Regions from separate parts of the Myxacorys sp. genome, predicted to be linked through region 2. Evidence: predicted binding sites of a transcription regulator. Region 2 holds the regulator's gene; each other region holds the start of a gene.
The links. The regulator HrcA, encoded in region 2, represses chaperone genes, less so after heat shock. The targets are predictions, from matches to a motif close to ANTTAGCACTCNNNANTNNNGAGTGCTAANT.
Positions count from the first base shown of each region.

Region 1 (8,230 bases), on a different contig from region 2:
TCACTTTCTGGTTCTGATGGCAGCTTTTGCCCTAGCTTTGGTTCAGTGCCAGCCAGCAACCGCCCAATGTTGGTGCGGTGTCGCCAGATCACATAGATACCGCCTGCGATCGCAAACAAGCAGTAGGGCAACGGTTGCTTAAAGATAACCATCAGAATTGTGGCGGCGATCGCGCCTGCGATCGAACTAATCGACACAATTCTGGTGATTGCGATACTCAACCCAAACACGCCTAGTGTGCTGAGTCCCACCATCGGGTTCATTGCCAGCAGAATGCCTAAACTCGTTGCAACTGACTTTCCTCCACTAAAGTTGAGCCAGATGGATTTGCTATGTCCTAGCAATGCCAACAATCCTGCTAGGACTACCATCCAGGGTTGCCAATCTGCAAAGCTTCTGTCTACAAATTTCGTGAAGTAGAGCCAGCCGGGGAGGTGAGTAAAGGCATAGTCGACTGCCAAAATTGCCAATGCGCCTTTGAGAACATCGACGATGAGGACTGCGATCGCAGGCAGTTTGCCCACCGTTCTCAACACATTCGTGGCTCCCGTAGACCCCGATCCTTCTTGACGAATATCAATTCCTTTCAGCATTCGACCCGCTAAATAGCCAGTGGGAATCGAGCCGAGTAGGTAGGCGAGAATGAGCAGAAGTCCGTTGTTGATGAACCAGGGCAGCATGGGGAGGGATGAGGAATGAGGGATGAAAAAAGCCAGCGTTAGCTAATTACGGATTCATTGTAAGTCTTAGCTGAATTTTTCAGCCCAAGAAGCTCAAATCTTGAACAAGCTTTTTCTCTATCCCTCATTCCTAATACAAATACGATTGCTGCTGAATTAGCTGCTGCGGGCTGGGCGCAAACGCCAACCACAGCGGAAATTGCAGCAACGCTAGACTGACCGCTTCTTCGGTTTCGTCAATCACAATGAATGGCAAAAATCCGTCTTTTTCTAATCGTTCGGCTTTGAGGGCGAGTTGTTCGGGGGTTTCAAACATGCTGATGCCGCGATCGCTGCCAAAGTCACTGCGGGTTACGCCCAAGCAATCCTGCAAGCCCCTTCGCCATTCGCCCAACCGCTCTGGCGTATTGGCAAGAATGAGAGTTCTCAGGCGATCGTCGTAGAGATTGTAGAGGATAGAGATCGCGGCGGAGGCAATGAGAATATTTTGCAAGCGAGACCCCATCGTGCGGATCGCGCCTCTTCCACCTTGACTGAAGAACCAGTTTGATACCCGCTCTGCATGGACCGGCTCAAAGGTACGGCGCAGTTTCCAAACAGGGCCGTAGTAGTCGGGCTGATTGCGGAATTGATCAATGACGCTGCGAATTTGGCGTCCTTCGTCCTGAAATTTCTCTTCTGCAAATTTAGGAGTTGGTTTTTGCCCAGGAGCCTCTGACGGGGTAATCTTTTCTGCGTTGCGAGGAGTGCGGGTAGCAGGAACAGGTAAGGCGTCTACGGCGTTGCGCTCTGGGTTAATCGGTTTTTGTAACTCTAGTTGATCTGCGGCGATCGCAAGATCTTGCAGACTGCCGACGAGGTAATCCTTGAAGCTCTGCACCCGAATTGCAATGTCTTGAGATGCGCCCGCAAAGGTCGTTCTCATCTCGTTACGAATTCGATCCTGACGCCGTTCGAGTTGTTCGATCGCCAATTGCAACGTCTGTCTGCGTTGCTCTAAATCGCTCAAATTTTGCTGCACAAACCGCCCCAAAGAGACTTGTGCCTCCATCGTTTGAGTCTGTAAATCGGCACGCGTTGCCATCAGCGCGTTAATTTCCTGCTTGAGATCGTGCTCTTGCTGCTGAAGCTCTAGAATGCGTTGACTTAGTAGAGCTTTGGTCGCCTCACTCACGTCACTATTTCCGTTGGTTTCGGCAGTCGTCTCCAGTTGTACAGGAGCGTCATCCATTGCGGGAGGATCTTGGGCAGATTGAACAGTCGGCAACTCGTCAGAATTCATGAACTAGAGAGTGGGGTACAGGGCACAGAATGGAATTACGGTTTTGGATAGCGTTGCTCTAGGCAAGTCCGTAACATTTTAGGGTCAAAAATGATTGGTAAGAAATGAATACTTTTAACTTCTCGAAAATAAAACAAAATGGGCACAGGTGACCAGAAGATCTCCCAGTTTTGCCACTCTTGGTAGGGAAAGCGCCGAATTCGCGTCTCGCCTCGATAGATATCTAAATCAGTAGGGGTGAATCGCAAGCGAAGCGAGACAGCTTGAAATAATAAGAATGTGCCAAACAGTGCGATCGCAGCACCGACCCACAGATTCACAAAAACAAAGGGGAGACCAACCAAAACCAGCACCAGCGGAATTGCATAATTTGGCGCAAGTTCTACTGTTTCGTTCGATTGAGATGTTGCCGCGTCTGTCACAACCGTTATCCTTTGTTTCACTTCACTCTCTATTGTATAGCGCGGCAAAATTTCTCATAGCGATCGCTCAAATGTTGGCTGCAATTGATTACAGCGTGTGAGACAGTTCTCGATGCGGCGTCTTAAATTAGATGCAATCAGGCCTAAATTCCTTCAGACATAAATTCAACAACTGATAGATTCAACTCAGAGAAGGCTGGTTGAAAACGGAGTCATAGCAATCGAATAAACTCGGATTTCTATAAAGTATTACTATAAAGGCTCAATCTATTTGCTAGAAGTAATAGAACGAATTCTTAGCGATTCAAGGCGTTCAATATCAAACATAATAGAGAGTTAACTGCAAAACCAGGCGATGTGTTAATCCAAACGTAAATCTAAAAAACAGTAGATCTGAAAACGATTAGAAATTGCTTACGCTCTATCGTTTGTATCGAAGTATAAACTATTGTGTTAACTCTTAAAACAAAGTTGCGTTCCCTTGCAAAAGCGTAAACCTAATATCCCTATAATCCAGGTTGATCATAGATTTGCAAGGAGAAATACTGTGCTTCACTCAACCTTACTTGCTGCTGCATCCGTTGCGCCGCGCACTGCTGAATGGTCGCCTGCGATCGGGCTTGTAATGACACTTTGTTGTTTGTTTGCAGTTGCGATCGGTCGGTTTGCGATCAAAAATCGCGGCGTCGGACCGCAACTCCCAGGTTCTAAACCGGCTCTGTTTGAGGGATTTGGATTACCTGAACTGCTCGCCACAATGAGCTTTGGGCATGTGTTGGGTGCAGGCATGATTTTAGGCTTAACCAACGCAGGCGTCCTATAGTTGCCTTGGATGAGGGCTGCTCAACCCGCTCCCCCATTAGAAATAAATTAATCAAGAGTCGGTTTTCATCCCTCATCCCTCATGCCCCATCCCGGCTGTCTCGTCTATCCTGGAAGAAGATGCTTTAGGAAAGAGTCATGCAATCAGGTTGGCGAGTCGGGTCATTATTTGGCATTCCGTTACGGATCGATCCGTCCTGGTTCTTTGTCGTCGCTCTAGTGACTCTGAGCGCGGGAGCTGAGTTTCAAGCCAACTATGCTCAAGAGTGGGGCGCTCAAACGGCTTGGGGAATGGGACTAGCAACAGCACTGCTGTTGTTTCTATCGGTGCTGCTGCACGAGTTAGGTCATAGTCTCGTTGCAAAACTTCAAGGAATTCAGGTTCAGTCGATTACGCTGTTCTTCTTTGGTGGCATTGCAGCGATCGAGCAAGAACCGAAGACACCGGGAAAAGCATTTCAAGTTGCGATCGCAGGCCCTGCCGTTAGCTTTAGCTTATTCCTGATCTTTGGCTTAATCGGATTTCTTACCCCTGGCGTTGATGCTCCCCTGCGCGTTCTTTTCACTCGCCTAGCGGGAATCAACTTAGTTTTGACGTTGTTTAATCTGATCCCAGGACTGCCGCTTGATGGCGGTCAGGTTCTCAAATCGATTGTTTGGAAAGCAACAGGTAGCCAAATTCAAGGCATTCGCTGGGCAGCGAGTTCAGGACGGATGTTGGGATTCATTGCGATCGCTTGGGGATTGGCAGATACATTTGGCGTTTCAAGTGCGCTTGGGTTGCCCTATATTGGTGGTTTGTGGATTGCGCTGATCGGCTGGTTTGTGGTTCAAAATGCAGCAACCTACAGTCGCCTTACCGATTTGCAAGAAGCGCTGCTCAAGATTAAGTCTGAAGACGCGATGACCCGCGAGTTTCGAGTGGTTGATGCAAATATGACCCTACGCCGATTTGCCGATGATCACTTACTGTCAGGAACTCGTGCCCCCGTTTACTATGCGGCATCAAATGGTCGCTATCGGGGCATGGTCGATGTTGATGGATTGCAACTGATCGAGCGTAGTGAGTGGGAAACCAAAACGCTGAGTAGCATTCTCAAGTCATTAAGCGACGTGCCCACGGTTCAGGAATCAACGCCCATTGTAGAAGTGATTCAGTTACTCGACGATAAGAATTTATCTCAGATCACCGTGCTGTCTCCTGCGGAAGCAGTTGCTGGCGTGATCGATCGCGGTGACATCGTTCGGGCGTTAGGGCAGAAGATGAACTTACGGATTTCTGACACCATCATTAAGCAGATCAAAGAGGACGGCACCTATCCGCCAGGCTTGAAACTGGGTACGATCGCTCAGTCAGCGGCTGAGTTGAGAGCAAAATAAGTCTGTAGTTCATCGCCAACTTGACGGCAAATCCTTCACACTCCAAGGATGAATATGGGCAAAGATGCTAATTGGAGGAGTGACTATGAGCTACAAGATCTTATGCTTATCGGGTGGCGGTGTTCGTGGACTAATTACGGCGATCTGGCTACAACGCCTTGAGCAGAAACTAGGGCGGCCCATTGCCGAACACTTTGATCTGATCGCTGGTACATCAACCGGAGCGCTGATCGCCTGCGCCTTAGCTTCAGGCATCCCTGCCACCGCGATCGTTGAGTTATACCGAACTCGTGCTGGAGGGATCTTTCCGGTTCCGAGAGCGTGGTGGCTCAATCGGCTCTGGCGATTTCTCAGACAATTTTTTAGACCTCGCTATGACGGTAAAGGCTTAGAGCGAGTTTTGCGAGATGTTTTTGGCGATCGCAGGTTTGGCGATCTGAACGTGCCAACCCTAATTACCAGCTATAACCTCCAAACTCGCGAAGCCTTAGTATTTAAGACCATCAAAGGCAGAGCGGAAAAATACAACAGAATCCCAATTTGGGAGATCTGCAAAGCTTCGGCATCGGCTCCCGTGTATTTTCCTGCCCACATTACAGACATTGAAGGTCAACGGGTACCGCTGATTGATGGCGGTGTAGTAGCGAACAATCCGGCGGCATGTGCGATCGCAGAGGGAGCGAGAATTTTCCAAGAGCAGCAAGATTCAGAGCTTGCCGGAGATAATTTGAGAGGCTTAAACAGCTTTATCGTTGCCTCGTTTGGCACAGGCGATGTTGCCCGACCGATTAGCCGCTACGAATCTCAAACCTGGGGCGCGATCGGCTGGGTGTTGCCAATTATTAATGTTCTATTTGATGGGTCGGCGGATGCTGTCGATTATATTTCTCGCCAATTACTGTCCACTACAAATTACTTTCGCTTCCAAACGAAACTGCCTCCTGCCTTTGACGATCTCGATCGCTCAGATGATGTTCATCTCAATGCTCTAATTCGAGTTGCTGAAGATTACTTGGCTAGAGAAGGCGATGCCTTGTTAGATCAATTAGTCGCTAAGCTCCGATAGTCCCACTAGGCAAGCCTTCTCGTCCTCTCAGTTCGGGAACCCGTACAGCCTGACAAGTTGCACCTGACCCCAAGCTCCGATAAATTAGCACTCAGGAGTAGAGAGTGCTAACTTAATGCTCCTAATCACAGTAGACTGGTAAACGGTAAGTTACCAGAGCTACCTGTTGGATAGGTTGGACTGCTGCTAATTCAGGCAAGTCGAGTTTGCCTTTCCGACCAGAATCCTCGGTAAGTATTAATTGTGTTCAAGTAGTTTGGAGAATTTGTAATGGCAGCCGTATCTCTGAGCGTATCCACTGTGAAGCCGTTGGGCGATCGCGTGTTTGTGAAAGTCAGTGCAGCAGAAGAAAAAACCGCAGGCGGAATTCTTCTGCCTGACAATGCGAAAGAAAAGCCTCAAGTTGGTGAAATCGTCGCCGTTGGACCTGGTAAGCGCAACGACGATGGTTCTCGTAGCGAAGTTGAAGTCAAAGAAGGCGACAAAGTTCTTTACTCGAAGTACGCTGGCACAGACATCAAACTCGGTACTGAAGAGTATGTTTTGTTGTCGGAAAAAGATATTTTAGCGATCGTTTCCTAGTTTTGGATTTGTGAGTCTAAGATTTTCACTGCTCACTCTTAGTTGAGCAGCTCACTGGCCTCACCCCCAACCCCTCTCGGCTAAAGAGAGGGGAGCCGATTCAAACACCTTGTTCCCTCTCCTTGAGGGCTAGGGTGAGGACGACTCTCTCCTGAATTCTTCTCAAACCCTCAATCTACAACTGGCAGGTTTTATGGCTAAGCGCATTATTTACAACGAAAATGCTCGTCGCGCTCTTGAGCGTGGTATGGACATTCTAGCGGAGGCTGTTGCCGTTACTCTTGGTCCTAAGGGTCGCAACGTGGTGCTAGAAAAGAAGTTCGGCGCACCTCAAATTGTGAACGATGGTGTGACGATCGCGAAAGAAATTGAACTCGAAGACAATGTTGAGAACACAGGCGTTGCGCTAATTCGTCAAGCCGCATCTAAAACGAACGACGCTGCCGGAGATGGAACCACGACTGCTACGGTTTTGGCGCATGCGATCGTGAAAGAAGGAATGCGGAACGTGGCAGCAGGTGCGAACGCCATCTTGCTGAAGCGCGGCATGGACAAGGCGACAAGCTTCTTGGTTGAGAAGATTGCGGCTCACGCTCGTCCCGTCGAAGATTCTAAGTCGATCGCCCAAGTGGCGTCGATCTCGGCTGGAAACGATGATGAAGTCGGTCAGATGATCGCGGCGGCAATGGATAAAGTCGGTAAAGAGGGCGTTATCTCCCTCGAAGAAGGCAAGTCGATGACGACCGAACTGGAAGTCACCGAAGGAATGCGCTTTGATAAAGGCTACATTTCTCCCTACTTCGCAACCGATACCGAGCGGATGGAAGCGGTGATGGAAGAGCCGTTCATCCTGATCACCGATAAGAAGATTAACTTGGTGCAAGATCTTGTTCCAGTTCTAGAGCAAGTAGCGCGTGCAGGTCGTCCGCTGATCATCATCGCGGAAGATATTGAGAAAGAAGCTTTGGCAACTCTAGTGGTCAACCGTTTACGCGGCGTATTAAACGTGGCAGCGGTGAAGGCTCCTGGATTCGGCGATCGCAGAAAAGCCATGCTCGAAGATATCGCTGTGCTGACAGGTGGAACCTTGATCACCGAAGATGCAGGTCTAAAACTTGATGCTACGAAGCTCGATATGTTGGGCAAAGCGCGTCGTATCACCATCACCAAAGACACCACTACGATTGTGGCTGAAGGTAACGAAGCGCAGGTGAAAGCTCGCGTTGAGCAGATCCGTCGTCAAATGGAAGAAACCGAATCTTCCTACGACAAAGAGAAGCTGCAAGAGCGTCTCGCGAAGCTTGCAGGTGGTGTTGCAGTGGTGAAAGTGGGTGCAGCTACCGAAACCGAGATGAAGGATCGCAAACTCCGTCTGGAAGATGCGATTAACGCTACCAAGGCAGCCGTTGAAGAAGGTATCGTTCCGGGTGGTGGTACGACCTTGGCTCACTTGGCTCCTGACCTCGAAAGCTGGGCATCGAGCAACCTCAGCGGCGAAGAACTAATCGGCGCTCAGATTGTGGCTCGTGCGTTGACTTCTCCCCTGAAGCGGATTGCTGAGAACGCAGGTCAAAACGGTGCGGTAATTGCCGAGCGCGTGAAAGAGAAAGATTTCAACGTGGGCTACAACGCGGCGATCGGTGAGTTCGTTGACATGTTTGAAGCAGGCATTGTTGATCCGGCGAAGGTGACTCGTTCTGCTCTGCAAAACGCTGCTTCGATCGCGGCAATGGTGCTAACCACAGAATGTATTGTGGTTGACAAGCCTGAACCGAAAGATGGCGCTCCTGCGGGTGGCGCTGGTATGGGTGGCGGCGATTTCGATTACTAATTGAATCACTGAGTTTTGAAGCCGCGATCGCATCTTTAACCGGGTGCGATCGCGGCTTTTTATTGAAGCTTGTAATCGTAAACTGAAACCAAAGATCTGCGATCGCTAGAAGAGCGCTTTGCAGACCTCACGTAGTAGACCTTCCAGAAATCAGGAAAGTTTCTT
Region 1 covers NZ_JCACCM010000127.1:72,121-80,350, reverse strand. Annotated here, with positions in the region: gene plsY (glycerol-3-phosphate 1-O-acyltransferase PlsY) at 1-680, opposite strand, end outside; gene AC5I6P_RS17680 (DUF3086 domain-containing protein) at 811-1,962, opposite strand; gene AC5I6P_RS17675 (DUF3119 family protein) at 1,998-2,384, opposite strand; gene psaK (photosystem I reaction center subunit PsaK) at 2,932-3,207, shown strand; gene AC5I6P_RS17665 (site-2 protease family protein) at 3,345-4,586, shown strand; gene AC5I6P_RS17660 (CBASS cGAMP-activated phospholipase) at 4,672-5,652, shown strand; gene groES (co-chaperone GroES) at 5,923-6,234, shown strand; gene groL (chaperonin GroEL) at 6,428-8,065, shown strand.
Region 1: a site for HrcA is predicted at 5,735-5,765, ahead of groES (co-chaperone GroES). Genes of this name have one in related genera too.

Region 2 (8,230 bases):
TGGTGACGACCGGTCAATCGGCGATGAAAGCGGTTGAACGATTACGCGAGGCGGACTATCAGGTAGATCAAGTAATTTCGCTGGTCGATCGACAACAAGGCGGCGCAGAATTCTATCAGCAGCAAGGACTAACGTTTCAAGCGGTGTTTACGATTGAAGACATGCAGCGACGCTACAAGGAACTATCGCGCTAGGTTCTGAGCTGATAAGCGCCGTCATATAGACGCAGAGGATTTTCAAGCAACGTACTTCCTTTGACAGAGACGGTCAAGGATCGGTAATTGCGCGCTGGGAGGATCGTATTATCATCCTCAATTCTGTACGATAGGGGAACTGATATAAAGATTTGTGACAACTATGAGCGTTAACTTAGAGCAGATTTCGTCACAGTTGGACAGCGAGAGTACCCGCGATCGCATGGTTGCCCTTGCGAACCTGCGGGAAGCAACCGCCGAAGATGCTGTGCCGCTAATCAAAAAAGTTCTTAACGATGAGAGTTTACAAATTCGCTCGATGGCAGTGTTTGCCCTAGGAATCAAACAAACCGATGAATGCTACGACATCTTGGTTGATCTTTTGATCAACGAAAAAGACTATGGAATCCGTGCAGATGCCGCAGGCGCATTGGGCTATCTCGAAGATGGAAGAGCATTTCAGCCCTTGGTGAGAGCCTTTTACGAAGATACAGACTGGTTGGTGCGCTTTAGTGCAGCAGTGGCACTGGGCAACTTGAAAGACCCACAGGCGAGAGATGTGTTGGTGCAAGCGTTAGACAGCGAAGAAATCGTAGTGCAGCAGGCTGCGATCGCAGCACTGGGCGAAATTAAGGCCGTGGATGCGGTTGATCAAATTCTTCGGTTCGCCCAATCTGAAGACTGGCTCGTGCGCCAGCGGTTAGCCGAAGCGTTAGGACAGTTGCCAAGTGAGAAAAGTATTTCGGCGCTGAAGTATTTAGAGAAGGATAACAATACGAACGTGGCGCAATCCGCTATGATTTCGCTGAAAAAGCTGGAACAGTAGGGTTGTAGCGGACAACGGATTTAATAGCGAGCGGTTTAAAATCCTCTGCTACTAAGTCCGTTGCCAACTACTTCTTACCTCTAACTTTCTTAATCTAACTGTATAAACGCACCGCCCCGCTGAACACCGGATTCACTGCCGTAGTTGCTAATTGTCAACGATCGTAAGTGATTGAACAATGGCTGTCCGGCTAATTCGACTAGCTGAATGAACGGAAACTGCCGTTTTAGAACTGGCTGGGCAGTGTCCCGATCGATGTAGAAATAGCCGTTGTTGGGGGTTTGAATGGGCGCGATCGCGCGTTCAAATCTTGGGTTATTCGCTAATCCATTCTTCTTAGCATTCAGAACAGCATTCATCGCTTCGAGAGATGTTGCGAAAACCTCGTACTTGCCAACCGATGTGTGGACTCCAGCAACCTGTGCCTCTACAAAAAGTCCTTTGGAAGGCGTTCCGGTTGCCAGTCGCGTCCAGACGTTAACGGCTTGATCGTCAAGCGGAAGCGAACCTGGAGTGATGCCTTGGGCCTGCGCGACAGCATCGAGATGGGAAATTGCGGCTTGTGCTGAAGGATCTGACTTATCTGCCACAAATACCCAATCTAAGGGCTGATTTTTCCCAGGTTGAGGCACGAGTCCTAGCGCGTACTCTCCTTTTACCCAGCTAAAGATGTCGTTCTTTAGATCAAGATTCCACTGCTTCTCTAAGGACTCGAGGGGTTGGTTAACCATTTGAGCGACAAAATCGTAGTTCTTCGCGGTGTTAGAAAGCCCTGCCCAGAACTGGTCTAGATCAATGCCAGACGCTGAAATTGGACTATTTGCAGGGATATATTGCAAAGCTCCAACAGGTTTAGATAGCTTGGGTTGAGTTGCAGTCTCAGATACCCCAAGCAGAGCGGTTTCGGCAATTAGTCCTTGACGGTTTAATCCTAACGAAATAGCTAGACTCCCGTCTTGAGAAATGTCCTTTCCAGTCAGGGTTTGGATCTGGGGCAAGTTTAGAAAGACAAGTCCAATCCTGCCTTCTTTTAGGGTTGCAATTGCCCGTTGATACTCGGCCGAACTGGCTAAATTTAGTTCAGCCGCTTGCACATTATTAATAGAATCTTTTAGCACTTTTGGGCTGTTGGCAAATAAGACATAGTGATTTCCAACAACCGCCGTGGCAAGAGGATTGGGAGCCGAGCTTTGTGTTTCGTCGCCTTCTACTTTGCTGCTAATTCCTTCTACTTTGCCGCTAATAATCGTTGTGCCCTGATACGCTTCAAACTTTAAGTCTGTTCCAGCAAGGGCGCGTTTTTGCCAAAACAGTTGTAGAAACTCCCGCGATCGCTGTGGATCTTTAGTCATGAGTGCCAGCAAATATCCGCGTTCTTCTCCGTTACCGCCATTGCGATCAACATCCAAGGCAGTAATGGCAGCGGTTACTTCATCGCCGAGCCAAGGCTGCACATCTCGCCTGTAGTCTAAGTCTGTACTTCCTAGAATGCCTTGTTTGAACTGATCTAACTCTGCTCGTGCTTCCCTGCGATCGCCCGGTTTGGCAATGGTTTGACGCAGTGTTTCTAAGCGATCTGGATTGACGAGCAGCGACGCCACTACGGGAGCCTGCCGAGGAATAAACATGGCTGCCGTGGGACTCTCGATCGGACTACCGCGCAACAAACTGATCGGGCTTTGGGCAAAAATGAGAACAAAGCCGAGAGTGCCGACCAGAAAGAGGACACCTGCGATCGCGGCTAGAGCAGTTAAGAACGAACGGAACTTCATGGTTTCAAGAGAACGAGGGTCTGGAGCATCAGATGTAGGATGTGGACGCCAATCCACTCATCACCCATCTAGAAACATTATTTCAGGACGCTGCTTTTCCTGCCATCTATCTGCAAATCTTCTCATGCCTGTTCTAGCGATCGCGGGGGTTACGATAGTAAGGGTGTGAACCTTTAAAGCTTGCAGAGCATTTCCTTGAAATTGCGCTTCGTGCCAATCAAGTAAGCTGTCCCTGAAAGCAAATCTATTACCTGTACGAATAATGTCTCAACAATCCTCCCATCAACCCTTACCCCAAATTTCCGTCGCAGAATTGGCACAAAAGTTAGCAGAGCCGGGCAACCCCGTGCAACTTGTAGATGTGCGAGAACCGTGGGAAGTCGAAACGGCCCAACTCAATGGCTTTATGAACCTTCCTTTAAGCGACTACGAGGAGTGGTCTGGAGATATTCATGCACGGCTGGATTCAGAGAAGGAAACGCTAGTGCTGTGTCATCACGGCATTCGCTCCGCACAGATGTGCCAGTGGCTAATCCTACAGGGCTTTACGAATGTGAAAAATATTGCAGGAGGAATTGCGGAATACTCAAACAGAGTTGATTCAAGCGTGCCAAAGTATTGATGTCCCATCCTCTAGAAATTTCAAGATAAAATTAAGAATCTGCTATCTTAATATTCAATTCATTAATGATTGCTGGCTTCTTAAACATCGAAACCTTATTCAACGTGTTCAACCTACCGTGTGTTGAAAAAATACTTGGTGTTGGAAAATGACCATAAAGGCTAATCTCACAGCTCGTCAGCAGCAAGTTCTTTGGGCAACCATACGACACTACATTGCAACAGCAGAACCCGTTGGCTCGGAAGCATTGGTGAAGGAATATAACTTAAGTGTTAGTTCAGCGACGATTCGCAATGCGATGGGCAATTTGGAAAAAGCAGGGCTGCTTTACCAACCGCACGTTTCGGCAGGCCGGGTTCCATCCGATTCTGGGTATCGAATCTATGTCGATCAGCTGATTCAGCCTTCGACAGAGGTGACAATTCAGATCGAGCAGTTGTTTAGCGATCGCCTCAATTGGGAGAAGTGGAGTTTTGAAGCGCTGCTCAAAGGCGCGGCTCAGATTCTCTCGACCCTAAGCGGCTACATTGTGCTGATGACGATGCCGCTTACCAGTTCAACTCAGTTACGTCACGTGCAGCTCGTCCAAGTTGATTCGCGGCGAGCCATGCTAATTGTGGTGACAAACACATATGAAACGCAGTCGGTGTTACTAGACTTGCCAAAAGCCGCAGACGGCTCCGATTGGGAAGCTGACCTCATCGATCGAGAGCTGCAAATTCTGTCTAATTTTCTAAACGATCAACTCCGCGGGCGATCGCTAGCAGAACTAAGGCTGCTCGATTGGAGTGAGTTGGGGCGAGAGTTCGATCGTTACAGCAACATTTTGACCTCGCTGCTCAAAGATCTGTCGCAACAGTTCGCACACTCGTCTGTGCCAACGCAACTACTCATCAGTGGCGTGTCGGAAGTGCTACGACAACCCGAATTTTCGGAGCTAGAGCAGGTGAAAACGCTGTTGCATCTGCTCGAAGCAGAACAGCATCAACTGGTTCCGCTAATTTTTGATCAGCTTGAATCCGATACGCCGAGCCGACGAGTCTCCATTCGGATTGGCGCTGAGAATCCGTTAGAGCCAATTCGCACCTGTACGCTGATTTCCTCGACGTATCATCGCGGGTCGGTTCCGGTAGGCAGTGTGGGGGTGCTAGGTCCAACCCGGATGCTGTATGAAGATACGATCGCGCTTGTTGAGGCAACGGCAGATTATCTGTCAGAGGCACTGAGCTAGATCAAAATCTAACCATTTCAAGCGTCAGCAATTCAAGTTGATCTGTCAGTACTGGGCATTGAGCGCTGAAATTACTGTCATTTAAATAACAATTTTAGAGCTAAAACCTTTCAACTTTTTCTTCATCCTTCTCCCCAAAGTTAGAGTCTTAATCTAATCTTCCAAGTTATTTTCTAGGGGATCGAGCTACCGTGAGAAGAACCCTCGCTCAGAGCGATTCTTTCAGAATCACCAGCGATCGCAGAGTTAGCAGAGAATCTTATGACACAGAGCTTTGGCGTAATTGGTTTAGCCGTAATGGGAGAAAACCTAGCGCTTAACGTCGAGCGCAACGGGTTCCCAGTTGCAGTATATAATCGTTCCCGTGAAAAGACCGATGCATTCATGGAGAACCGGGCAGGCGGCAAGAATGTAAAGGCAGCCTACACAATCGAAGAGTTCGTTGCTTCGTTGGAGCGCCCGCGCAAAATTCTCATCATGGTCAAAGCAGGTACACCTGTAGATGCTGTGATTGAACAGCTCAAGCCGCTTCTTGATGAAGGCGACATTATGATCGATGGCGGTAACTCCCTCTTTAGTGATACCGCTCGCCGTGCCCATGAGCTTGAAGCTGCCAAATTCACCTTTATCGGCATGGGAGTGAGCGGCGGTGAAGAAGGTGCACTCAACGGACCTAGCCTGATGCCAGGAGGCACAAAGTCCGCTTACGACTATCTTGAGCCGATTCTCACCAAGATTGCAGCGCAGGTAGAAGATGGCCCTTGCGTAACCTATATTGGGCCAGGGGGCGCAGGGCACTACGTCAAAATGGTGCATAACGGGATTGAGTACGGCGATATGGAACTGATCGCCGAAGCCTACGATCTCCTGAAGAATGTCGCAGGACTCGATCACAACGAATTACACGATGTGTTTACTGAATGGAATAACACCTCCGAACTCAATTCCTACCTGATCGAAATCACGGCAGACATTTTTAAGAAGATTGATCCCGATACCGGAATGCCGCTTGTTGAGCTGATCCTCGATGCTGCTGGACAGAAAGGCACAGGGCGCTGGACGGTGACAGATGCGCTAGAACAAGGCGTACCGATTCCAACCATTATTGCCGCTGTCAATGCGCGCATTATGTCCTCTTACAAAACAGAGCGCATGGATGCCGCGCAACAGTTGAGCGCTCCTAGCTCAACCTTTAGTGGTGACAAGAAAGAATTCATCAACATGGTACGAGACGCTCTTTATTGCTCTAAAATCTGCTCCTACGCCCAAGGAATGGCATTGCTGAGCAAGGCGTCCAAGACCTATGGCTATGAGTTGAACTTGAGCGAATGTGCTCGTATTTGGAAAGGCGGCTGTATTATCCGGGCTGGCTTTTTGGGTAAGATTCAAAGCGCCTTTATCGAGAATCCTGATCTCCCGAACCTGTTGCTTGCGCCCGAATTCAAGCAAACTATCCTCGATCGCCAATTGGCATGGCGTCAAATCATTGCTCATGCAGCCACATCTGGGATCGCTGTTCCGGCCTTCAGCGCTTCGCTAGATTACTTCGATAGCTATCGCCGCGATCGCTTGCCGCTCAACCTGACGCAAGCCCAACGCGACTATTTTGGCGCACACACATACCTCCGCACTGACAAAGACGGTGTTTTCCACACCGAGTGGACAGATCTCAACGAAGAGTCGATGACCAAAGTTTCGACGCCTGAAAAATTGGCAGCCGATCAGCCGCGTCCCACCCGTGAAGAAGTTGAAATTCAAGAGGTGCAAACAAAATAAACGGGCAATCTCTGAAATCAGGACATAATGAGAGCAGAGTTCAGTCAGATCTCGTTCTGGCTACTTTACTGATTTAGATTAGGAACGCGCAAAAAATAGGGGTGTCTATCTGGACACCCCTTTGATTGTTTAAAGGAATTTTTTCTATTTCTTATGGAGCGTGATGACGAGCTACCGCACCCAACTGACGCAGTTTCGGTCGTACCTTGATGGGCGTCACTTCTAACGGCTGCCTCTGACTAGGCGGCAAGCCTCGGCCCTCTTGTAAACGCTGCAAGCCCTCTAAAATGGCATCCCGAACGATCGCATCGTCTTCGCGAGTGAGCATCACTCGCAGATAGTCTGCCGTTTGGTGGCGTTGGGCGCGAGTTTCTTGATGCTCGATGTGTTGAGTTAACTGGCGTACAGCAATCAACCGCTTAAGCGGTGAATCATGAGATAAATCCGACAGCGTTTGAGCAAAGCTAGAGTCGGCAGAACGCTGCTTTTGCCCAGCCATCTGCCACACCAGCAGACCAAGCATTCCCATCGTTGCTGTGCCCTGAAAAATCATTGCTGTGGCCATCCAGTGGTGTTCTGCCTCTAGCCAGACTGACACGGCTAAATAGGTGCCAAACATAGCGGCTCCGCCACTTGCCGCCGCGATCACAAACGACTGATTCCAACCTTTTAGAAGCGGCGTTAGTCCCTTCCAGGGTTGCCATTTAGAGTCTTGCAGCAGATACACGAGCATCATGATGCCGACCCCGACACCCGTAGCAACGACAAGCCTGCCATTCCAAAACAGCAGCGCGGTCGCGCCGCCCGTGACGAGCAGCCATCCTCCCGGAGCCGACCATCGCCACGGTTGCTTGCTGAGCGTTGTTCCTATATCCGGCAGAGGAACTGCTTGGAGTAGACCGACCAGATTCCGCCACTGAGATGAAGCCTGTGCCACGGTGCTTACCTGAAGACAAAACAATACAAGACAATATTCAGATAATAGAATACCTGCTCTAATCGCGATCGCTGTAGAACTTCAGAATCAAAAAAGGCGCTGCACAAGGTACGTTCTGAGCCTACTTTTTGCTGAGCCTACACACCTTAGGCTATTTGCGCTCACGATTTAGCCTTTTCCAAAACCCGAACGGCAATGACACTGCTGGCAAAATTGTAGGTCGGACCATCTAGCTCCAGTGTCGTTCCAACTTTTACCTTTTCACCCCCAAAAATTGGGGTTCCGCCCACAACTTGAGCATTGTTTTTGAGGGTGAGAATTAAATCGTTAGATAGCGCACTTTCAGGGCGCGGATCAGGCAAAATTTTGAGCGATCCATCCGGCTGCGTAACTGCCATATTTCGGGGCAAGTACTTGATAGCAGTCAAGGTTGCGTCGCCTGTTGGCTGCTTTCGCACAATCACGCTGGTCTTTGCGCCTTCCTTAATCAAACTTTTTGGATCAGAAACACTTAACCCTCTCACTAGAACATCGACTTCAACCGGAAGCCGATCGGCGTTGCTGGCGATCGACGATCCCGATTTTCCAGGAAAGAAAAAGATCCCGAAAATCACCATTAGAATAATCAGTCCTGCACCCACGTCTAGAATGCTGAACTTACCAAACAACCGACCTTGAGAATCGAGAATAGCCATAAATACCGTTCCAACTTTGGTAGGAAGAATCTAGAGTAGCAAGAATTTAGTCTGCCACATTCAAGACCACGGGATCGTGACAGTACAGATTACCATGTCGAGTAGAGCAGATTGCCATCTCCCAGGTTCCTCACCTTTTTCGGTAAAATCTTCCGGTCATCTGCAACTAAATCTAGT
Region 2 covers NZ_JCACCM010000116.1:111,211-119,440, reverse strand. Annotated here, with positions in the region: gene pyrE (orotate phosphoribosyltransferase) at 1-194, shown strand, start outside; gene AC5I6P_RS15495 (HEAT repeat domain-containing protein) at 358-1,020, shown strand; gene AC5I6P_RS15490 (DUF3352 domain-containing protein) at 1,110-2,792, opposite strand; gene AC5I6P_RS15485 (rhodanese-like domain-containing protein) at 3,055-3,414, shown strand; gene hrcA (heat-inducible transcriptional repressor HrcA) at 3,563-4,645, shown strand; gene gnd (decarboxylating NADP(+)-dependent phosphogluconate dehydrogenase) at 4,907-6,421, shown strand; gene AC5I6P_RS15470 (hypothetical protein) at 6,573-7,358, opposite strand; gene AC5I6P_RS15465 (DUF4330 domain-containing protein) at 7,520-8,053, opposite strand.

Region 3 (8,230 bases), on a different contig from region 2:
GGTGCGGCTGTTGGCGATGGTCCGAAAGGGACGACAGGACGCCAAGTAACGACGTCTATTGATGCTCAAACTTCTTCAAGTCAGCAGTCTAACAATACGTCGAATAACACGTCGAATTCTATGGCTTCCGGCTCGACGGATGGTTCAACAAGAGGCGAGTACAGACAGTTTTCGGGTGACAATCCCAGTGCGGCTGTTGCGTATCGGGCAAATGGTGTTGCTGGAACCTCAGGGCGCGAAATAAGCGCCAATATTGACGCCAACCTAAGGCGCGATCGCAACTCAGGTTCGATGAGTAACTCAATGAGAAGTACTTCAATGAGCAACTCAATGATGGGCAACTCAATGAGAAGTGCTTCGGCAGGCAACTCGATGCAAGGTGAGTATAGACAGTTCTCTGGAGATAATCCTAGTGCAGCTGTTGCGTATCGGGCGAACGGTCCTGCTGGAACCTCAGGGCGTGAAGCATCGCTGAACATTGATGCGAATCTGCGACGCAATCAGAACTCAGGTTCGATGAACACTTCGATGAACAACTCAATGAACAACAGTTCTATGATGAACAATAGTTCTACGATGAACAACAGTTCTATGTCTAATAATTCGACGACCTCTAATCAGGCTGCTGCACCGATCCCAACGGAATGCTTGCCCCGGTAGTACCTTAGAGAAATAAGACCCTGACAGCGAGCGGGGAGATGAATCGTTTTGGTTCATCTCCCCGCATTTAATGGGTAGCAGATAATTATTAGTAGCGGATTCGTGGATCAATGTAAGCGTTGATGATGTCGATCGCGATACTTGCGATCGCAACGATCGCTGCAAAGAAAACAACAATTCCTTGAACGGTTGGATAATCCCGTTGAGCAATGGCGCGGTAGAGCCGATTAGCAAGTCCGGGCCAAGAAAATGTCACTTCTGTAAGAATGGCGCCGCCCAACATTGCAGCAAGCGTTAATCCTAAAATCGTAATGACCGGAATCAATGCGTTCTTTAACGCATGATTGATCAATATTTTTGATTCAGGAATTCCTCTCGCTCTCGCCGCTTCAACATATTCTGCTTGCAGAGTCTGTCTCAAATTAACCCGAACAATTCGCTCAAAAATTCCACTAATCAGAACGCCTAATGTAATGGCTGGAAGCGCCAAATAGTACAGTGCAGTAAAAAATCCAGCAATGTTTCCACTCAGCAAGCTATCGATCGTATACAGTCCTGTCAGTCCTTCAGGTGCAGAAACGGTCACCGGAAACCTAGTCCCTAAAGGGAACCAACCCAACTGCACTGAGAAAACTAACTGTAGCAGCATTCCAAACCAAAACATCGGAATAGAATAGGTCACGATTCCGAATAGCCGTCCCCCTGCATCGAGCCGCGTATTAGGGCGCGAGGCAGAAATAGCGCCAACGGTAATTCCCACAATCAGCGCGATCGCCATACTGACGATCGCGAGTTCAACCGTCGCTGGAAAGAACTTGGTAATAATTTCCCAAACGCTCTGCCCTTGCGTTGTCAGCGATTTACCCAAGTCGAAACGCAGCAGCGATCCCATGTAGTCGAAATACTGAAATAGCAGTGATTTATTTAATCCCAACTGCTCGCGCAAGGCATCTTTTGCCGCTTGAGGGGCGCGAGGACCTAAGAGAGCGTCGATCGGGTCTCCAGGTGTCGCTCTGAGCAACAAGAACACCAGTGTGGTGATCAGCCACAGCATCAGCGGAGCCAGCATCAGGCGCGTCAAAATATAGTAACGGAGGGAGCTTGAACGAGACATAAGCGCACGAGAAGTTTTTTAGAAATCGGTTAGACGGCTGAAGAAGGGTACGGTTCCCCATCCTTTTAAGGTTGATCTAGATTGAAACCTACATCTTTTCATAAAATCTCAGCTTTTTTGATTTGGCTGTAAGTGATGCGATCGCGACCTCTGTGGGCATTACTGAAGGGTAGGAGACAAGATCCGCGTAGGCGTAAAGTCAGAGCAGTCCGATGGGCAATACTCCAGGTTAGTTTTGCTCATCTTACAGGACAAAACGGTCGGCACACCTCATAAACTGATGCTGAGATAGACATGAGTACAACGTCAGACAATCAGAGCAACTATCCGGCTGACGCAAGGGGCATGCAGTCGCTACCAAAGGAGGCTAAACCGCCTGAGCATGGGGCACAGAGCAATTCTGTCGAAACTGAATTGGAAAACAGTTCTATTTCGCAACGCTCTGACCTTGAACAAAAGGCTCAACCCTCGCAAGAAATTCTCTATCAATTCTTACTAGAGATTGTTAAAAAATGGCCTCCTGAAGAAGTTTTATTAGAGTTTAAGCGGCTCTTTTTCTGTCAGGTTGGCTCGACAAGTTCACACACAGTTCAGGCAGTATACGAGCTTGTTCTTAAGAACGACGAAACGGAGTTTAGAAATACGCTAAAGCGCTGTTGTTACATTCTAGTAAACAACTGGGATGCAGCACGCCATTACAAGTCAATTCAAGACTTGGTTCAACTTTTCACGGCTTCTACGCTTCAACAGCAAACGATTTCTCCAACCTTAAGACGGTTAAAGGCCTGGGTTACCAATTTTAGTCAAAGTAAAGATTACGAGGATTTAAAGTTATTTGCTTCAAGATATGATGAGCAGCAAAATACTCAGAAACGTTGGACAAATCGATATGTATCATATCTATTAGTTCCTCAATTTGTTGATCCACAGAATCCAGTTGAGCAACGAGAAGCAGCAAGAGCATTAGCAAAACGTCTAAAAGAGCGATTTAAGTTTGATTTAGCAATGTATATTGTTAAGTCTCAAACGGCAAGAAGTCCTGAAAAAGTTCCTAAAAATCCTACCGAATTAGGTGAAAATGCTCTGCTCTTAATAAAAACAATTGTTGCCAAGCGAGGACGATTTAGCTATGCTAATTTGGCAAATATTTTTCTTAAACAAACTCAGTACTTAAGCTATCAAGAGTTTAAAAAAAGCCTACAGAAGTACCTAATTTTTTCAACCGAAAAAAGCGCATTTGCAGAAGCATTACAAAGTAGATTGGCAGAGAAACTCAGTGCACTTTATTCAGACTATGATGAAGAATTAATTAATGACGCGTTAATTCTTAGAACGTGCAATCGAATTATTGAATACCTTACCACTGAAAATAAGCAAGACCCATCTTCACTCTTTATTCTTTTGCTTTCTCCAGGCAATCCGATGACCTTGGTGATTTTGCTTCTCAAGCTTATTCTAATTTGTAGAAATTCTCGAAATCACCTTGAAGCAAGGGTTGCGGAACTAATTCGATACTACGAAGACTATCCAGAAGAGGAGTGTCGATGGATTGTCAATTTTCTAGAGATCTTCAATGTGACGTTCACCATCTATGCAGAAAACGTTCATTACAATTTGGTTAAGATGGATGAGTCAGATCCATCAGTTCAGACAGATCTAGCGTTAGATGATTACCGAATTTTTGCACAAACGAAGTCAATTCCTGTTCTAGAAAGTTCTGTTCTAGAAAGTTCTGTTCTAGAAAGTAATAACGAGTGCGAATAAATCGTAAGTTCTTCTAAGGCAGTTATTATTGATGAACTTTATTATTATTGATGAACTTTAAGAGAAACCTAAAACAATCAGTAGCTCAAACGATTCTATTCTGAACTCAACGTAAGAATGCTAAAGTTGCCGTCTTTCGTCGATGATCACGAGTCCTGCTCCAAGGGTTTCGGCTAATGTATTAACTAAACGGTAAAGGGCAACTGTGCTTAGAACTTGGGCAGGTGGGAAATGTTGTCCTAAGATTGCGATCGCAGTTACTTCAAAAATTCCAACTCCTCCAGGCAAACCCGGAATGATGAACCCCATCAGCCACGCCCAGGTAAACGAGCCAACGAGAAGCGGAAACTGGTCTACTCTAGCAGGCGCGATCGCGAGGAACGTAGCGATAAATCCGAGCGATCGTAGGAGCAGAAATCCGACTTCTCCTAATAATGGCAATATAGGGTAGCGTCGAATCCGAGTTGGAGCAGAATTGAGCGAGGTTTTTTTAAGCTTTGCCACTTGTTGGAGCAAGACGTTTAGAACCCGTGGATGCACCACGCTCAGAGTTCCGATCAAAAGGACAACTTGCACAAGGGGCGCAAATCTATGAATATCGAGTTGCGAGAAACTAACCAGCCCCACAGTAGAAGCGGCAGCAACCATCAGCAGAGGCTCTAGCAAGACACTCAACGTCGCAACTTCTACCGCGATGCCCGTTTTCTTAGCCGCCGAAACTCGTCCATAGAAATGCCAGACATTTCCAGGCAAATATTTAGCAAGATTCGTTTTGAGATAAACCTGTACTCCCCACGCACCGCTCACAGGTTGCCTCAGTTCCTGCAAAATCCACGTCCAGACATAGCCAGTGAACATGTGAGCAAATAGTGTAATCCCGGTTGCGATCGCTAAACTCGCCCAGCCAGCTCTTTCAATCCGAATTTGAGCAACTTCTTGCCAATGATTGTGTAATGTTCTTGTTAAGAAATACAACACTGCGCCAATAATTAGCCAGCGTATTCCGGTCTTGAATCGAGGTTGACTGACCCAAGCGAGCCGCGATCGCAGATCTTTCATAGCGTCCCATCAGGTTTGCTCCGATCTAACCTTAAGTCACAAAGGCAACCTTTTACAGCAGGCTATGCCCTCCTCGGGACTCCGCAAACCGAACTTCTCTAAAGCTTGGAAAACCGGTTGCCGCCGTTTCGATGTCGTTAAACTCTGTCCGAAGTTAGAATCTCTCTACCCACCATCCTTCAGAGAATGGAACCTACGTTAGAGGCGTACCTTGTCTCTGGCTTTGTACTGTTGATACGCGAATGACAACTGACGCAAATCAGGTTTCGGCTTCTAGGCTGTTTGAGCCTACTAAGTTGGAGCCAAATTTTCCTTGAAAGGGGAATTTGACCCGTCACTGTCTATGTGGAAGTTTTAAGCCCAATTACTAAGGCTTAAATTAGCAGGAGTAGCGTATGCAAAGACTAGCAGAATTCTTGAAAAAACTAAGAGTAGGACAGTTCTTAGTAACTGTTTTCGCAGGATTTATCTTGCTATTAAACACGGCTTGTAGCAATGAAACTGCTCAGGGCGCACGTCCAAACAATCTGCCTGTTCAGATGGGGGGCAACAACAACCCTCACACCAAGAATGGGGACGGATATACAAATTACAAAATGTCTACTGATCCTAAAGTAAACGGTAAGCCTCAATCGAACTTGCTTTCCGATCGCGTGATTGCAAGTACCTCGATTAAGAGTAACTCTTCAGATTTACTTTATCCGGGAGATCGAACCTCTGAAGCTAGCAATCCAGATATTGGCTACAGAACCCCGAAAAACTTGTCAGATTTGCCAAACGACAAGCAACCTATGCTTGAGCGCAGCAATCCTGATGCAAAAATTTTAGAGCGAGTTAATGAAGCCTTCAAAGATGCCTCTACATTTTTGGAGAAGACGGCAGAGGAAGGTTCCGCTCGTCCTGAAGCAAAGGCAAATCCAGCAATCGGTCAGTAAACCGCTATCACTTGAAATTACACGGAGAATCTTATGAGCAAAATCATGTCTTTCATCAAATCCATTCGTCTGACACAAGTTCTAACCGCCTTTCTGATGGGCGCGGTGTTACTCTTCAACACAGCTTGTAGCGGTCCAGCACAGGCAAAAATGTCTAATTCGGTCAAAACACCTTCTGGCGATGGTGGCCCTAATCCTGCTGGGCAAAACCAGCCCTACGAAGGCGGCATGAACAACTTCACCGATGCAGCCCCTTCGGGAAAAGCGGTTGAGGGCACCGAGGGCCGGGTACAGCAGCTGATTGACAACGCTGATGCTATGAAGGCAAAGAGCCCGAAAGACTACGCGGAGAAGGTTTGGGACAATGGCCGTGGCCCAGAACGGGCGCAAGAGGTGGGAGACAAGCTGAAAGGACGCTTTCTTGATGATGGTAAGGATGAACTCAAAGCCACTGGCGATCGCGTTGTCGGAAGCGGTGAGCGTGCGGTTGAGAAAGCACAGGAATTGGGCGATCGCATCAGCAAGGGTGCTAGCGATGTGAAAGACAATGTAGTGGGCGCAGGAGACACGGTTTCTACTAGCTCAAGACGCACTGGCGAAGGCATTAAGGGCAAGGCAGCAGACTAATTAGTAGGCAGTCTACAGTCCAGTAGGTAGTAATCTACAGTTGACCATTCGTCTGATAGCAAGACATGCTAAGAGACTTGGCAAGGCGATTTCTGTTAGGCAACATGGATTAATGCACAGTCTGTAGAAGTGAATATCCAGGTAGTTAAGCCAGATGTGATATCTGGCTTTTTTCGTGAGCAATTTTAGCGCAGCAACCGACCGTTCGCTTTGGTTAATGATGCTGCACAAATTTTATGTATCTTTTGGGGTAATTGACACACCATTAAAATAGGATTATATTTACAATTAATCCGCCAATAAAGCTGATTTTTCATCCAAGGTTTATATCATCATGATGCAACATCCACAGCATTGAAAGGGTGCAGACGATGTGAGGAACGGTTAGAAAAACTGAATGCAAGCTCGATTTATATTGAGTCTATTTCAGAGCGCTCTTATGCTTGCTAACGATTAGTTCATCGTGAAACCTAACTAAATCTTCACGGAGGAACGAATGAAAGCTCCCAATTTCCTAAATTTGTTCAAGCGTTTTCGCTCAAAGCAACCTCAGAATTCTCTAGAATTTGCAACTCTATCCGTAGCAGTATCGCAATACCGCCTGCGGGACGATATCGGCACCGTGTCAAAGACGATTCACCCTCAGCAGCCGGGTCGCGTGGAGTACCGAGCTACCTGGTGGGATGCCGTCTGCCCCCATGACATCGTATTGCCCGCCGGAACCCAAGTGCGAGTCATCGAAACGATCAACATCACTTTGGTAGTTGAGCCAGTTTCGCTTAATGGTTTGACGAATGCTTCAGACGTAGCCTAATTGTTGTAGGAGAATCTTATGGAAAACCGCAGGTTCACTAGGGGTTCAAATCGAAGGTCTGATTCTACAGGTTGCTTCTGCTCGCAGTGGGTAAAGTCTCGGTGGGCAACGCCTTGCTCTAAGCCGCATCCGCGCGATCGCATTTCCATCCAACACTTGCTGCGCCGTCAGCCTAAGATGACTCGTCAGCAGATCGCACGCTCCTTCGGCGCCTCGTCTATCCTCTTCGTTCAGCTTGCCCAAACCAGCAAAGACGGAGAAGAGGTTCCCAACTCAGATTTTTGTAGTAGGATGATCGAGCCTTAAATCCCCTTTTGCCTGCACTAAGCTAGATTGCCAGCTTGGTGCAGGCTTCATTGTTCTATCGTACTGCTGGAAACAGGGTTCTATCTAAGTTCTAACCCACAAACAAGACTAAGCAAGAGATATAATAATTATGTAGATTCTGTGTAGTTCTGTCTACTAACAGATACAAATTTTGAACTTCAAAGTAGAGTTGTATGGAAGATCAAGGACAGGCATTACACCTAGCAGAATAATTGCTCAATAATGCTCGAATTGATTCTTGTCAGAGTTTGTGCCAAACGCCAGTCGTAGTCAGATCCCCCCTACTGCCCTGGTTTCATGCCTCAAATTCAATGAATCGGGAAATGCCTGGGAACGCATAGTCGAGACGAAAAAGGATAGTTATGGCGGATAACAAAAACGCTTCTGTGGCAAACCATAAAACTAAGCCGCATGTTGCATCCAAGGTCAGAAAGCGTCTAAATCTTGACCTCTCTGAAGAAGCATATACGTTACTTCAAGAACTGGCGGAAGCTGAGGATAAGAACATGGCGGAGGTGCTGCGAACTGGTCTAGCTCTTTACGGCATTGCCCACGAAGAGAAGCTAAAAGGTCGGAGCCTTGGGGTTGTGCAAGACGATCGCGTGATCAAAGAGATCGTCATTACTTAATTTTCAGTACTTACATTTTCAGTATGTTAGACACCTTGTTAGACAATTTCTCAATCTCGTTCAGGCTCATCTTTCTAACTTCAGCTTTCCAGATCCAACCTTTCTAAATCCACTTGTAATTTCAGGACGGTGATTAACTTCAGCGAACCTATCGAGATGGTTAGAGCAATCTAACCCACGGAGTTGATCCTGTGGAATGAGGAGTCACTTTCCTGAAATTACGGATAGGTTGAGGTGTTATGGCTTTGTCCACTGGAGAGTATCTTAATCGGCACAACATTGATGAGATGGCAATTCAAAT
Region 3 covers NZ_JCACCM010000097.1:60,867-69,096, reverse strand. Annotated here, with positions in the region: gene AC5I6P_RS11740 (hypothetical protein) at 1-660, shown strand, start outside; gene AC5I6P_RS11735 (ABC transporter permease) at 749-1,774, opposite strand; gene AC5I6P_RS11730 (Sll1247 family protein) at 2,120-3,538, shown strand; gene AC5I6P_RS11725 (lysylphosphatidylglycerol synthase domain-containing protein) at 3,659-4,597, opposite strand; gene AC5I6P_RS11720 (DUF6658 family protein) at 4,993-5,532, shown strand; gene AC5I6P_RS11715 (DUF6658 family protein) at 5,566-6,159, shown strand; gene AC5I6P_RS11710 (NfeD family protein) at 6,656-6,973, shown strand; gene AC5I6P_RS11705 (hypothetical protein) at 6,992-7,279, shown strand; gene AC5I6P_RS11700 (hypothetical protein) at 7,663-7,929, shown strand; gene AC5I6P_RS11695 (hypothetical protein) at 8,169-8,230, shown strand, end outside.
Region 3: a site for HrcA is predicted at 4,818-4,848, ahead of AC5I6P_RS11725 (lysylphosphatidylglycerol synthase domain-containing protein). Genes of this name have one in related genera too.